DNA from 2 places in the Mesorhizobium sp. WSM4828 genome. Region 2 is predicted to be linked to the other one. Evidence: predicted binding sites of a transcription regulator. Region 2 holds the regulator's gene; the other holds the start of a gene.

Region 1 (6,375 bases), on a different contig from region 2:
CGCCGCGCGGCCTGTTCGGCCGCTTCGGCCTGTTCGGCTCGAGCTTTTCGGCGCCCGATATCGCCGCCGCCGCGGCAAGCGGCGTCATCGATGCGGCGGAAGAGCGCGCGCTGTGGGCGCGCTTCGGGCTTTGAAAAGCCGGTGAAAGCGTCTAGCATAAACCATCAACCGACCCGACCGGCCGCCTTGCCGGCCTTGCGAGGGAGGAGTTTGACATGCCGCAGATCATTTTCTTCGCCGTCGTCGGCATTGCCGCCTATTTCGGCTACCGCTCCTTCGTCAGGGAAGCCGAGCGGGTGACCGCCAAGGTACGTCGGGCCGAAAAGCAGACGGCCAACGGCACGATGGGAACACTGGTCAAGGATCCGAAGACCGGCGAATACCATCTGGCCAAGGATTGACCGTCGTCCCCCTCGCGGCCGAGCCAATGAATTCCGGGGCCAGCATCCGGGCGTCGCATGCGCACGCCAAGATAAATCTCGCGCTGCACGTCACCGGCCGGCGCGCCGACGGTTATCACACGATCGAAAGCCTGGCTGTGTTCACGCGCTTTGGCGACCGCATCGAGACGGAACTTGCCGACAGCGATGGGTTTTCGGTGTCCGGCAAATACGCCTCCGCAGTGCCGGCCGACGACGGCAATCTGGTCGTGAAAGCGCGCGACGCGCTACGGCGCGAGGCCGGTCTCCAGCACGCGCCGGCTGTCGCCATCAGGCTCGAAAAGAACCTGCCGGTCGCGTCCGGCGTCGGCGGTGGATCGAGCGACGCGGCGGCGGTGCTGCGCGCCCTGGTCCAGACCTGGGGACTTGATGTCGGCGATGCCGAACTGGCGCGGATCGGCCTGTCGCTCGGCGCCGACGTGCCGATGTGCCTCGCCGCCAGGCCGCTGATCGCCCGTGGCATCGGTGACGAGCTGACGCTCGTGCCGGGTTTCCCGGCGCTGGGTCTGGTGCTCGTCAATCCCGGCACTGCCGTCTCGACGGCCGACGTGTTCGAGGCGCTTGGCCGCCGCGACAATGCGGGGCTGCCGCCGCTGCCGCGCAACCTAGACTTCCACGGCATCCGCGACTGGCTGGAGATCACCCGCAACGATCTCGAGCCTGCGGCGCGAGCAATCCAGCCCGCCATTGGCAAGGCGCTTTCCGTGCTGAACAAGGCCGGAGCCGGTTTTGCCAGGATGTCGGGTTCCGGCGCCACCTGCTTCGGCCTGTTCGAGACCGGCAATGTGGCCAAGCGCGCGGCCGCCGATATCCGCGGCCGCCATCCTGACTGGTTTGTCGCAGCGACGCGAAGCGTGACATCGGAGGCTGATGCCCATGGCCAGGATTGACGAGAGCCGCCCCTTCGTTCCCGTGCGCATCGCGGTACTGACCGTTTCCGATACGCGCAGCCTCGCCGATGACAAATCCGGGCAGACGCTGGCCGACCGCATTGCCGAGGCCGGCCATGTCCTGGCCGCCCGCGACATCGTCACCGACGATCGCGACAAGATCCGCGACAAGGTCCTGGGTTGGTCGAGGGACGAAGCGATCGATGTCGTCATCACCACCGGCGGCACCGGCTTCACCGGCCGCGACGTGACGCCGGAAGCGCTGGAACCTATCTTCGAAAAGCGCATGGACGGCTTTTCCGAAGTGTTCCACCGCATCTCCTACGACAAGATCGGCACTTCGACGATCCAGAGCCGGGCAACCGGCGGCGTCGTCAACGCCACCTTCGTCTTCGTGCTGCCGGGCTCGCCCGGCGCCTGCAAGGACGCATGGGACGGCATCTTGAAGCCGCAGCTCGACTACCGGCACATGCCCTGCAACTTCGTCGAGATCATGCCGCGCCTGGACGAACATTTGCGGCGCGGCTGAGGCGAGCCAAGGGGTCAGCCGGCTGATCCCTTCAGCGAATGACCGGCTCGCCGTGAAAACGCCGGCGCGACGGCGGCGAGACACCGAAGCCGACTTCCATCATCAGCCGCGGCGTGCGCGTCGGCACGGTGCCCATATGGAATCCGAACGGGTCTTCGACAAAGCCGAGGCCGGCCTGCCCGGTCAGCGTGACCGGGCTCTGCTCGCCATAGACGCCCAGCACCTCTTCCGCCGAATGGCCGACCAGAAGCGTCAGCTGGTGCTTCAGGATACGGCGGTTGTGGGAGCCGCGGACGTAGACATGCGGCCCGGTGTCGGCGTCGACCGGCACCAGGTAGAAAAAGAACTTCAGCATGCGCCAGTCGTCGAGGTCGAAATGGTATTTGCCGAGCGAGGCCATGTTCTTGTCGGCGTCCGAGACGCCACCGGTCGGAAAGCTCCACCAGACGCGGGTGGTGATCAGCTTGGCCTGGCTGCCGAGATAGTGCGCCGCGATATCGAGAAGCAGCGGATCGCGCTGCACGGCGACCGCAGCGTTGCAGTCGAGGACCCGCTCGAAATAATGGCCGCTGAGCAGCGGGCGGCCGAAATGCTTTTCGGCATCGGCGTGTTTTTCGGGGAGGAATTCCAGCCGGCGGTCGAAATTGCCGAAGCATGGCGTGCGCTCGGCGAAGCGGCCAATCTCCTCATGGATGGCGGCTGGCAGCATCAGGCCCGAATAGAGCCCCTCCGTCCTCAGCGCGCCGACGACGGCATCGCGATCGACGCCGGCGAACATCGTTTCACCGACATTGCGCGCCGGCCGAACGGGCTTTGCGCCGCGCCAGTGCAGCCGCCGCGCCGGCATGGTTCGCGCCAGCATGAACATCGGCAGCCATGCCGGATTCTCGCGAAGGTCGGACAGATAGGTCGGGATGCGGGCAGCGATGCGGCGCAGCGTACCGCCGTTGCGTGCGATCGCCTCGAGGCTTGCAGCGCCGGACTTGTCAGGGCTTGAAAGGGTCATCGGGGTCCTCAAAATATCGAGGGAACAGCATCGACGTTAGTCGTCGTCACCGCTCCGGCACACCCCAAACCCATTCGCCCGTGTCGCTGGGAATGGTAACTCCCGGGCAGATTTTGTGCAATGCACAATAAACGGCGACCCGCCGGAAAATTTGCTTGAGCCCCTGAACCGTCACGGTAAGCCGTCACTTCCGCGGAGCGACCCAGATCTCGGCCTGGAGCCTCCTGGTCGCCAGGCCGCGGGCGATCGCTTCGGCGCTGCGGGCGTTCTTCGACAGCGCCGCGGCCTGACGCTTGCTGATCACCAAGCCTTCGGCGAGAGCGCGATTTCCGGCAAAGACGCGCGACAGGAACGGCGCGCGGCTGCCGCGTGCCCGCGAAAACCGCGCCGCCATGGTTTGCCTTGCGGTATGGGCGACGACCTCATCGATCCAGCCCTCCCCCAGCCGCGCGCCCGGTTCCAGCAAAAGCAGCCAGTCACCCTTGGCCTGCCTGATGCCGGCGGCGATGCCGCCGCTGACATAGTGGCAGCCGGCGTGTTCGGCGACGCGGTGCGTCTGATCGGTCGAGCCGGTGTCGCAGACGAGAACGTCGCGCACCACGCCCTCGACGGCGCCACCGATCAGCGAGGCGAGCGTGCGGGCAAGGCCCTCCTCGTCATTCAGGGTTTCGATCAGGACGCTGAGCATGTCTAGCCGAATAGCGGAAAGCGGTGGGCAGCGCCAGTTTTTGCGGCGCACCGCGAGAAAGTTCTTGCTTTGTTCTCATCGATACGATAGGAATACATTCATGAGCAGAGCGATTCGACAGCGGGCGGACAGTCCCTGGGAAAGGGCCAAAATGGAACAGATCGTGCGTGCCGACATTGCCGCCTTCGGTGCCGGCAGGGCCGAGATGGCGAATGCGATGATCGAGCAGAGCGGCATGCGCGTCCGTCCGGAACGCAATCGCGGCAGGTCGGCGGGCATCAATCCGTCCGGCCGGTTCGAGCCGGTCAGCCGGCATGTGTTCGACGATGGCTGGAATTCGCTGGAGGAGCTGCCGCCGTTCAAGACCGAGGTACAGGTCGAGAAGCCGCGCACCATCATCACGCGCAACGAATCGCCCGACATCTCCTTCGACCGCTCGATCAATCCCTATCGCGGCTGCGAACATGGCTGCGTCTATTGTTTCGCGCGGCCGACGCACAGCTTCATGGGCCTGTCGCCGGGGCTGGATTTCGAATCGAAGCTGTTTGCCAAGCCGGATGCGGCGCGGCTGCTCGACAAGGAATTGTCCAGGGATAATTACCAGCCGCGCACCATCGCCATCGGCACCAACACCGACCCGTACCAGCCGATCGAGAAACAATACCGGATCATGCGCGAAATCCTCGAAGTGCTGGAGGCGCGCGGGCACCCGGTCGGCATCGTCACCAAGTCGGCGCTGGTGACACGTGACATCGACATTCTGTCACGCATGGCGGAACGCGGGCTGGCCAAGGTGGCATTGTCGGTGACGACGCTCGACCGCATGCTGGCGCGCACCATGGAGCCACGCGCGTCGACGCCGACCAAGCGGCTGGAGGCGATCAGGCAGCTTTCGGACGCCGGCATTCCGGCCTCGGTGATGGTCGCGCCGATCATCCCCGGACTGACCGACCCGGAAATGGAGCGCATCCTCGATTCGGCGCAGGCAGCGGGCGCGCGTGAAGCCGGCTATGTGCTGCTGCGCCTGCCGCTGGAGGTCGCGCCGATCTTCAAGGACTGGCTGCTGCGCCACTATCCCGACCGCTATCGCCACGTCATGTCGCTGATCCGTTCGATGCGCGACGGCAAGGACTACGATTCGGAATGGGGCAAGCGCATGAAAGGCTCCGGCCCGTATGCCTGGCAGATCGGCCGGCGCTTCGAGATCGCCGCCAAACGGCTCGGCCTCAATGCCGAGCGGCGCTCGCTCAGGACCGACCAGTTCGTCCCGGCTGCCAAGGCAACAGAGCAGCTGATGTTGCTGTGACAAAGCGTCTCGCGCCAGCCGCTCGAAGCGGCCGGCAACAGGCGAAAAATCCCGTCCGGCCTGTCCTGTCCCCGGGCTTGCAGACGGTAGCCCCTCCTGGTCCGGTGCCCCGCCCGACCCGGAGGGACTTGCGGAGAATCGGAGCCGATGCGAACCTCGCCGCACCATGGCTCGCCCGCGTTCCGATTCTCCGCTTCTCTTCGAAATCGTCGAGAGACCCGACTTCTCGTTCGAGACGAAGGCGATGGCCGAAGGCCTTTGGCCAGTGGCGGGGATGGACGAGGCCGGCCGTGGCCCGCTCGCCGGGCCGGTGGTGGCGGCAGCGGTGGTGCTCGATCCCGCCAACATCCCCGACGGCCTCGACGATTCCAAGCGGCTAACGCATTTGCAGCGCGAGGCGCTGTTCCTGAAAATCCTCGGCTCCGCACTCGCCGTATCGATGGCCTCGGTCAGCGCCGAAGGCATTGATGCCTCCAACATCCTCAAGGCCAGCCTGGAGGCGATGCGCCGTGCCGTGGCCGGCCTGTCGATCCGGCCGAAGCTGGCGCTGGCCGACGGCCGCGACGTGCCGCCCGGCCTGCCCTGCGAGGGCAAAGCCCTGATCAAGGGCGACCAGCGCTCGCAGTCGATCGCCGCAGCCTCGATCGTCGCCAAGGTGTTGCGCGACCGCATGATGTGCGGCTGCGGCAGCCATCATGCGCGTTACGGCTTCGAACTGCATATGGGCTACGCCACTGTGCGCCATCGGACGGCGATCGATCTGCACGGGCCAGTGGCACGGCTACACCGCGCCTCCTTCGCGCCGTTCCGGTTCGGCGGCACCGAGGTGGTTGAGGAGGAGGGCCTTTCGGGCCTGGATTGAGCGATCCGGCTGCTTGGATTGAGCGATTCGGCTAGCTGTAATCTCCCCCCTCGAGGGGGAGATGTCGCCGAAGGCGACAGAGGGGGTCGGTACGTCCTGGCGCGACGCTATTTGGCACGAAAGAGAAGGTTGGCGCTTCACGCGCGCCGACCCCCTCTGGCCTGCCGGCCATCTCCCCCTCAAGGGGGGAGATTACGCTCCGTTCAGTTCAGCTTCGACTTCAAATCCTGCAGCGAGGCGTTGAACAGGTCGGCGCCGGCCTTGGCGTCGATCTTGCCGGCCAGCAGCGCGCGCGCGGCTTCCACCGCGATGTCGACGGCGCTGGCGCGCACTTCGCCGATTGCTTCGCGCTCGGCCTGGCCGATCTTCTGCTCGGCCAAGGCGGTACGCCGGGCGACATAGTCCTCGGTCTTCTTGTGCGCCTCGGCGGCAAGCATATCGGCTTCGCGCTTGGCGGCGGCGACGATGGCCGCGGCCTCCTGCTCGGCTTCCTTACGCTTGCGCTGGTATTGACCGAGCAGTTGCTGGGCCTCTTCGCGCAACCGGCGCGCTTCCTCGAGCTCGGAGCTGATCTTGTCGGCCCGCGCATCGAGCGCCTTGGCGATCATGCCCGGCACCTTGATGTAGATGGCAATGCCGAGGAAGATTACGAGG
Region 2 (6,375 bases):
CGCGCTCTGGCGCAGGAATTCGGCGCGCTCGCCGCCGCCGGCCCAGCAGGTCAGGCGGGCCTTGTCCATCGGGCGCAGCAGCACCGGGCTTTCGGCCTGCGCCTCGGCCTCATCGATCGCCAGCGTCTCGTTCATGCCGGTGCACATGATCGGGCGCAAATCGTGCACTCCCGAGATCGACACCACGCGACGAACGCGCCGGACCACTTCGGGCGCCAGCGGCGTCGTCGCCGTAACCATCCGGCTAACAAGATGGCCGCCGGCCGAGTGTCCGGTCAGCATCAGCGGCCCTGCGACCATCGCCGCCGCTGTGCCGATCGCCGCGCCGACTTCCTTGACGATGCCGGCAATGCGTATCTGCGGACAGAGCGTGTAGGACGGCATCGCAACCGCATAGCCGCGATCAACAGGGCCAGCGGCAAGATGCGACCAGAAACTCTTGTCGAATGCCATCCAGTAGCCGCCATGGACGAACACCACGAGCCCCTTGGGCTTGGTGGCCGGCAGGAAAAGATCGAGACGGTTGCGTGGTTTATCGCCATAGGCCAAGTCGAGCCGCGCCCTGCCCTCGGTCGAAAGCACGTCGCGGAAAACCCGCGCTGGCTCGATCCAGGCCGCCGGCCAGCGATCGCTGCCGGCTATATTGGCGCCGTTGGCATAGGCGTTATCCCAATCGGCAATGTGACGTTCGAACACCCTGCGCCCTCCCCTGGCAATATGGCCTTGCAACGCAAAGCATCGCGCGGCGCGTCGTCGCCAGCCTCACGGCTCCAGCTCTCGCATCAATCTCAAGTGACAGCCGCCTTGATGGCGAAGCGCGCATCCTTCCACGCACCGGTGCGCAGGATGTCCTCAAGCACTTCGACGGCCTGCCAGACATCGGCATAGCCGACATAGAGCGGGGTGAAGCCGAAGCGCATGGTCGATGGCGCGCGAAAATCGCCGATCACGCCACGTTCGATCAGCGCGCGCATGATCTGGTAGCCATGCTCATGCATGAATGAAATCTGGCTGCCGCGTTTTTCCCCGTCGCGCGTGCTTTCGAGCGTGAGCCCGTAAGTGCCGCACTTTGCCTCGACAAGCTCGATGAACAGATCGGCCAGCGCAATGCTCTTCTTGCGCACCGCCGTCATGTCGACATCGTTCCAGATGTCGAGCGCGCCCTTCAGCGTGCGCATCGACAGGATCGGCTGGGTGCCGCACAGAAACCGGCGGATGCCGGTGCCGGCCGCATAGCCTGGCTCGAAGGCGAAGGGCCGTGCATGGCCCCACCAGCCGGTGAGCGGCTGCTGGATGTCGGCAAGATGCCGCTCAGCCGCATAGATGAAGGCAGGCGCGCCCGGTCCGCCATTCAGATATTTGTAAGTGCAGCCAACGGCAAAATCGGCTTTTGCCTTGTCGAGCTCGACTGGCATCGCACCGGCGGTGTGGCAGAGATCCCAGACGATCATCGCCCCGGCTTCCTGGGCCCTGCGCGTCAGCGCCGGCATGTCGCGCAGTTCGCCCGACTTGTAGTTGACGTGGTTGACCAGCACCACGGCGGTGCGTGCGTCGATCAGCTCCTCGATGCTCGGCGCGTCGACCCCCGAGAGGCGCAGCAGCGTATCTTTTCGCGTCGAAACCACACCCTCAGCCATGTAGAGGTCCGTCGGAAAGCTATCGCCCTCGGCGACGATGACCTGCCGCTCCGGTCGCATAGCCATGGCGGCGTGCAGCAGCTTGTAGATGTTGACCGACGTCGTGTCGCAGACCACCGTCTGGCCGGCCGCGGCGCCAATCAGGCGCCCGAGCTGGTCGCCGAGTTCGAGCGGCATGTTGAACCAGCCGGCCACGTTCCAGGCGCGGATAAGATCATGCGACCATTCTTCGGTCGCGGCCTTGCGCAATTCATCGAAAGCGGCACGTGAAGCAGCTCCTAGCGAATTGCCGTCGAGATAGATCACTCCTTGCGGCAACACAAAGCGGTCGCGCATCGCGCGCAGCGGATCCGCGGCATCCATCGCCTTTACGGCCACGAGATCGGGAATTCCTGTCATGATTTGCCTGCTCCCCCAAGATCCAACGCAACGCCGGACACGCATCGACTGTTCTTCCATTACCTGGTTGCGCGCAGCAAGACTCCACCGGCGAGAAGCAGCCTGACCAGGCGATGGAAACCAGGACCTAACCCGAGGTTGGCGTTTTGAGTTCGTTTCGTTCACGGTGCATTGACCAAACCGCACACTCGATAGGGTTCACTTCCGTGCCATTTGCCGACCGACGGCCGATGCCAATGTGGCCTTCCGGGAAGCCAGAAGGGCGCAAACGAAAGCAGAATCAAGGCGATGAGGCTCGCGACGGTGAAAGTGCGGTACCCCGGTTAGGGGACGTCGTTTGTTTCCCGAGCCTTAACGCATTCATTAAACTTTAAACAGTTGCGGAACACAACTGGAACAGATAGTGTTTGTTCTGGGTTTGTTTTTCTGATTCTGTTGGGGGTCGCTATGCTGACACGCAAACAACACGAACTGCTTATGTTCATCCACGAAAGATTGAAGGAAAGCGGTATCCCGCCTTCCTTCGACGAGATGAAGGAAGCGCTCGACCTGGCTTCCAAATCGGGAATCCACCGGCTTATTACGGCACTGGAGGAGCGCGGCTTCATTCGCCGTTTGCCCAACCGGGCCCGTGCGCTGGAGGTGCTGCGCCTGCCTGACTCGATCGCCCCCGGCCTCAATGCGGCACGCAAGTTCTCGCCGAGTGTCATCCAGGGCAGTCTTGGGCAAGGCGGTCCGCGGCAAGGCAAGCCGACATCGTCGCGCGTCCCTGCGGCCGGAAATGACGACGATGTCGTCGCCGCCGTTTCGATCCCGGTGATGGGCCGCATCGCCGCCGGTGTGCCGATCGACGCCATCCAGCACCAGACGCATTCGATTTCGGTGCCGCCGGATATGATCATGGGCGGCGAGCATTATGCGCTCGAGGTCAAAGGCGATTCGATGATCGAGGCTGGCATTTTCGACGGCGACACGGTGATCATCCGCAATGCCGATACGGCGAGCCCCGGTGAGATCGTGGTGGCACTGGTCGACGAGGAGGAAGCGACGCTGAAGCGGTTCCGCCGCAAGGGCGCTTCGATCGCCCTGGAAGCCGCCAATCCGGCCTACGAGACGCGCATCTTCGGACCAGACAGGGTCAAGGTGCAAGGCAAGCTCGTCGGACTGATCCGCCGCTACTGAGCTCCGCCCTTGGCGCCGGCTTTGGGTTTGTCGGCCCTGCGGTATGGCGGCAGGCCCCGCGCCGCGCGTGAAAATTTCCGCTGCACGTGCCAGGGCCGGTATGATTTTTCGACTGCGAAACGGATTTCGGCGCGTGTTGCCGCTTGTGGATCGAAATAGACGGCGGCACTTCCCGCGCGCGCCAGTTGCCGTTTGGTGACGACGAGGACCAGCCGGTCGTAGTAGCAGGGGTTATGGGCGGTGGCGTCGTCGATGACGATCAAACTGGCAAAGGCGCAGGCTGGCCGCGCAGTATTGCGGTCCTTGGCTTGCGCGATGATCGCGCCGGATGGATGCCTGGCAAGGCAGAGGCCGTCCGTGCAAATGAACGGCATGCCCGGCGGTAGTTCGGCCGGATCGGCAATGTCGAATTGCGGGTCGTTCTTTCCAGGTGTTTCCGGCGCGACGATAGCCTCTGATGTGAGCGCGCGTTTCCAGTTGTCGATGGTGAACTCATTCGGGCGTGCCCGGTTGATCGCGAGTTCACCGCTCCCAATCGGCAGCGCGACCAGCCGTGCGTCCTCCGAGATCAATACATCGGGTACGCGCGTCTGCGTTGTCGTCAGCAAGCCGGCGAGCGCAAAAGGAAGTGCCGCGAGCCGCAACCAGGTCGTCGCCATGCTGGCAATGACGAGGGCGATCGTCACCAGAAGGACGGATCTCAGCGAAATCAGCCCGACCGCATCGATCGGCGAGCGCTCGGAGATCCACCCGGACAGGGCGATCATCGCCGTTAGCCCCTTGCCCATCACATAGAGGAACGGCCCATCCGCACCGAACGGCATCGCCAGCGCGCTGAGAACGGCGAAGGGCATGACGACCAGTGAGACGATGGGCATGATGGCCAGATTGGCGAACAGGCTGAGCGGCGCCACGCGCTGGAAGTGCCATATGGCGAAAAGCGCCGTGGCGCTCCCTGCAATGATCGAGGTCATCGCTAGGCCGCCCATGCCCAGCAGGACCTTTCGCGTGGCAAAGCGTAGCGGCGACCGCCGCAGCGGCGGCGTGGCGGCCCTGCCGGCGCGGTAATCGGACCAGCCTGCATAGGCGCCGACAAGGGCCGCCGTCGCGGCGAAGGACATCTGGAAACTCGGACCGACCACCTCGTGCGGCGACACCAGGATGACCGCGATGGCCGAGATCGCCAGGTTGCGCATGGTGAGCGCGGCCCGGTCGAACAGCACGGCGATAAGCATCACCGCCAGCATGATGAAGCTGCGTTCGGCCGCTACCACAATGCCGGAAAAGACGAGGTAGGCCGCAATCGAAAAAAGCGCGGCGGCCGCGGCATATTTCTTGACCGGCCGTCGCGATGAGAAATCGGGAAACAGCGCAAAGGCGCCGCGTAGCAGCGCCATGATGGTGCCGGCGACCAACGCCATATGCAGCCCCGAGATAGAGATGATGTGATAGATGCCTGTACGCCGCATCGCTTCGTTGATCTCCTCGGGAATGCCGGCGCGCACGCCGACGATCAGCGCAGCGGCAATCTCGCCCTCGGCGCCGCCGATGCGGCTGCGGATATGGTCGGCGATGGATTCGCGCGCGTCTTCGATCGCGGAAGAAAGCTGCGCGGCAAGCGGCATGCTGCCCGACGGCACGACTTTCGGATTGCCGAGAAAAAAGCCGCTGCCGCCGATACCGGCGAAATAGCTGTCGAAGGAGAAATCATAGCTGTCGGGCCGCACCGGGCCGGTCGGCGGCAGCAGCCGCACATAGCCGGTGATCTCGGAACCGGCGGTGAGCTCAGCCGGTATCTTCATCGCCGAAACGCGGACCCGTTCCGGCATGTAGCGCAGTGTCGGCCTGGCGGTTGAGATCACATCGATCGTCAGCCTGATGCGGCCGCTCGCCATGGGCTCGTACGATACAACGCGACCCGTCAGCCGCGTCGAGATTTCGGAACCGAGCATATGCGTTCCGACACGCCAGGTCTCGAACTTGGCGGCAAGTACGCCAAGCGCGCAGAGTAACGCCACCATGAAACACAGGCGCGTCCTGGGCCATGACCGCGAGACGACGGCACAAAGGGCCGCGAGGAGCACGATTGCGATCGGCTGTGGAAAGGGCGGCTCCACCGCCAGCGCGAAATATACGACCACCCCGCATGCGAGGAACACCGGCACCAGCAGGAAGGCGACGCCACGGTCGAGTTCCAGGCCGGCTGCCAAGGTTACGCTGTTGCGGATGCGGGACGGTGACGGGAGGCGCAAACGCCTGGGCAGGCGCACGATGGGTTCGGCCGTGGGCACCGGAACCGTTGTTGATTCACCTGTCGGCAAGGACCGGGAATCGAAGCGTGGAGTGGGCAGCAATGCCGGCGCCGGCAGGACAGGCAGGGGAGCGGCAAACAGCAAGCGTTCGCTGACGCCGCTGCCAGCGTCCTCGCCCTCGCCCGCACCACGGCCTCGCACAGCCATCGGGTCTGCCCCTTGCGCCCTCAACCTCCTATGCTACATGAACGCGCGACGCGCGAAAGTCCGCAAACCCACTTCCTTCGCCCGCCTGAGAGTTCCATGCCCGATAAGGTCGTCACCCGTTTTGCCCCCTCGCCCACCGGCTATCTGCACATTGGCGGCGCCCGCACGGCGCTGTTCAACTGGCTGTATGCCAAGCACACAGGCGGCACGATGCTGCTGCGCATCGAGGACACCGACCGCGAGCGCTCCACCGATGCGGCAACCGCGGCCATTCTCGACGGGCTTTCCTGGCTTGGCCTGACATGGGACGGCGAGCCGGTGTCGCAGTTCGAGCGTGCTCCGCGCCACCACGAGGTGGCCGAGGAGCTCGTTCGCATGGGCAAGGCCTATTATTGTTATGCGACGCCTGCCGAGCTGGAAACAATGCGCGAGAGCGCACGGGCCAAGGGGCTGCCTCCCCGCTATGACGGACGCTGGCGCGACCGCGACCCGTCGGAGGCGCCGCCCGGCGCCAAGGGGGCGATCCGCATCAAGGCGCCGACAGACGGCGAGACGGTGGTGCATGACCGCGTCCAGGGCGATGTGCGTTTTCCCAACAAGGATCTCGACGATTTCATTATTCTGCGCTCGGACGGCAATCCCACCTACATGCATGCCGTCGTCGTCGACGATCACGACATGGGCATCACCCACATCAT

The links. Region 2 encodes LexA, which represses DNA repair genes until DNA is damaged. Its sites were predicted from a motif close to TGTTCNNNNTGTGTTCNG; they were not measured.
Region 1: the regulator LexA is predicted to act here: its motif matches at 3,613-3,630, upstream of AC0L2X_RS01530 (PA0069 family radical SAM protein).

Annotation. Positions count from the first base shown of each region.
Region 1 covers NZ_JBVVQK010000001.1:295,282-301,656, reverse strand. The annotation lists gene AC0L2X_RS01560 (S49 family peptidase) at 1-134, shown strand, start outside; gene AC0L2X_RS01555 (hypothetical protein) at 216-401, shown strand; gene AC0L2X_RS01550 (4-(cytidine 5'-diphospho)-2-C-methyl-D-erythritol kinase) at 428-1,330, shown strand; gene moaB (molybdenum cofactor biosynthesis protein B) at 1,317-1,859, shown strand; gene AC0L2X_RS01540 (phytanoyl-CoA dioxygenase family protein) at 1,891-2,865, opposite strand; gene AC0L2X_RS01535 (glycosyltransferase) at 3,050-3,553, opposite strand; gene AC0L2X_RS01530 (PA0069 family radical SAM protein) at 3,705-4,859, shown strand; gene AC0L2X_RS01525 (ribonuclease HII) at 5,026-5,721, shown strand; gene AC0L2X_RS01520 (F0F1 ATP synthase subunit B) at 5,925-6,375, opposite strand, start outside.
Region 2 covers NZ_JBVVQK010000011.1:177,313-183,687, reverse strand. The annotation lists gene AC0L2X_RS15440 (alpha/beta hydrolase) at 1-696, opposite strand, end outside; gene kynU (kynureninase) at 789-2,036, opposite strand; gene lexA (transcriptional repressor LexA) at 2,484-3,218, shown strand; gene AC0L2X_RS15425 (ComEC/Rec2 family competence protein) at 3,212-5,677, opposite strand; gene gltX (glutamate--tRNA ligase) at 5,774-6,375, shown strand, end outside.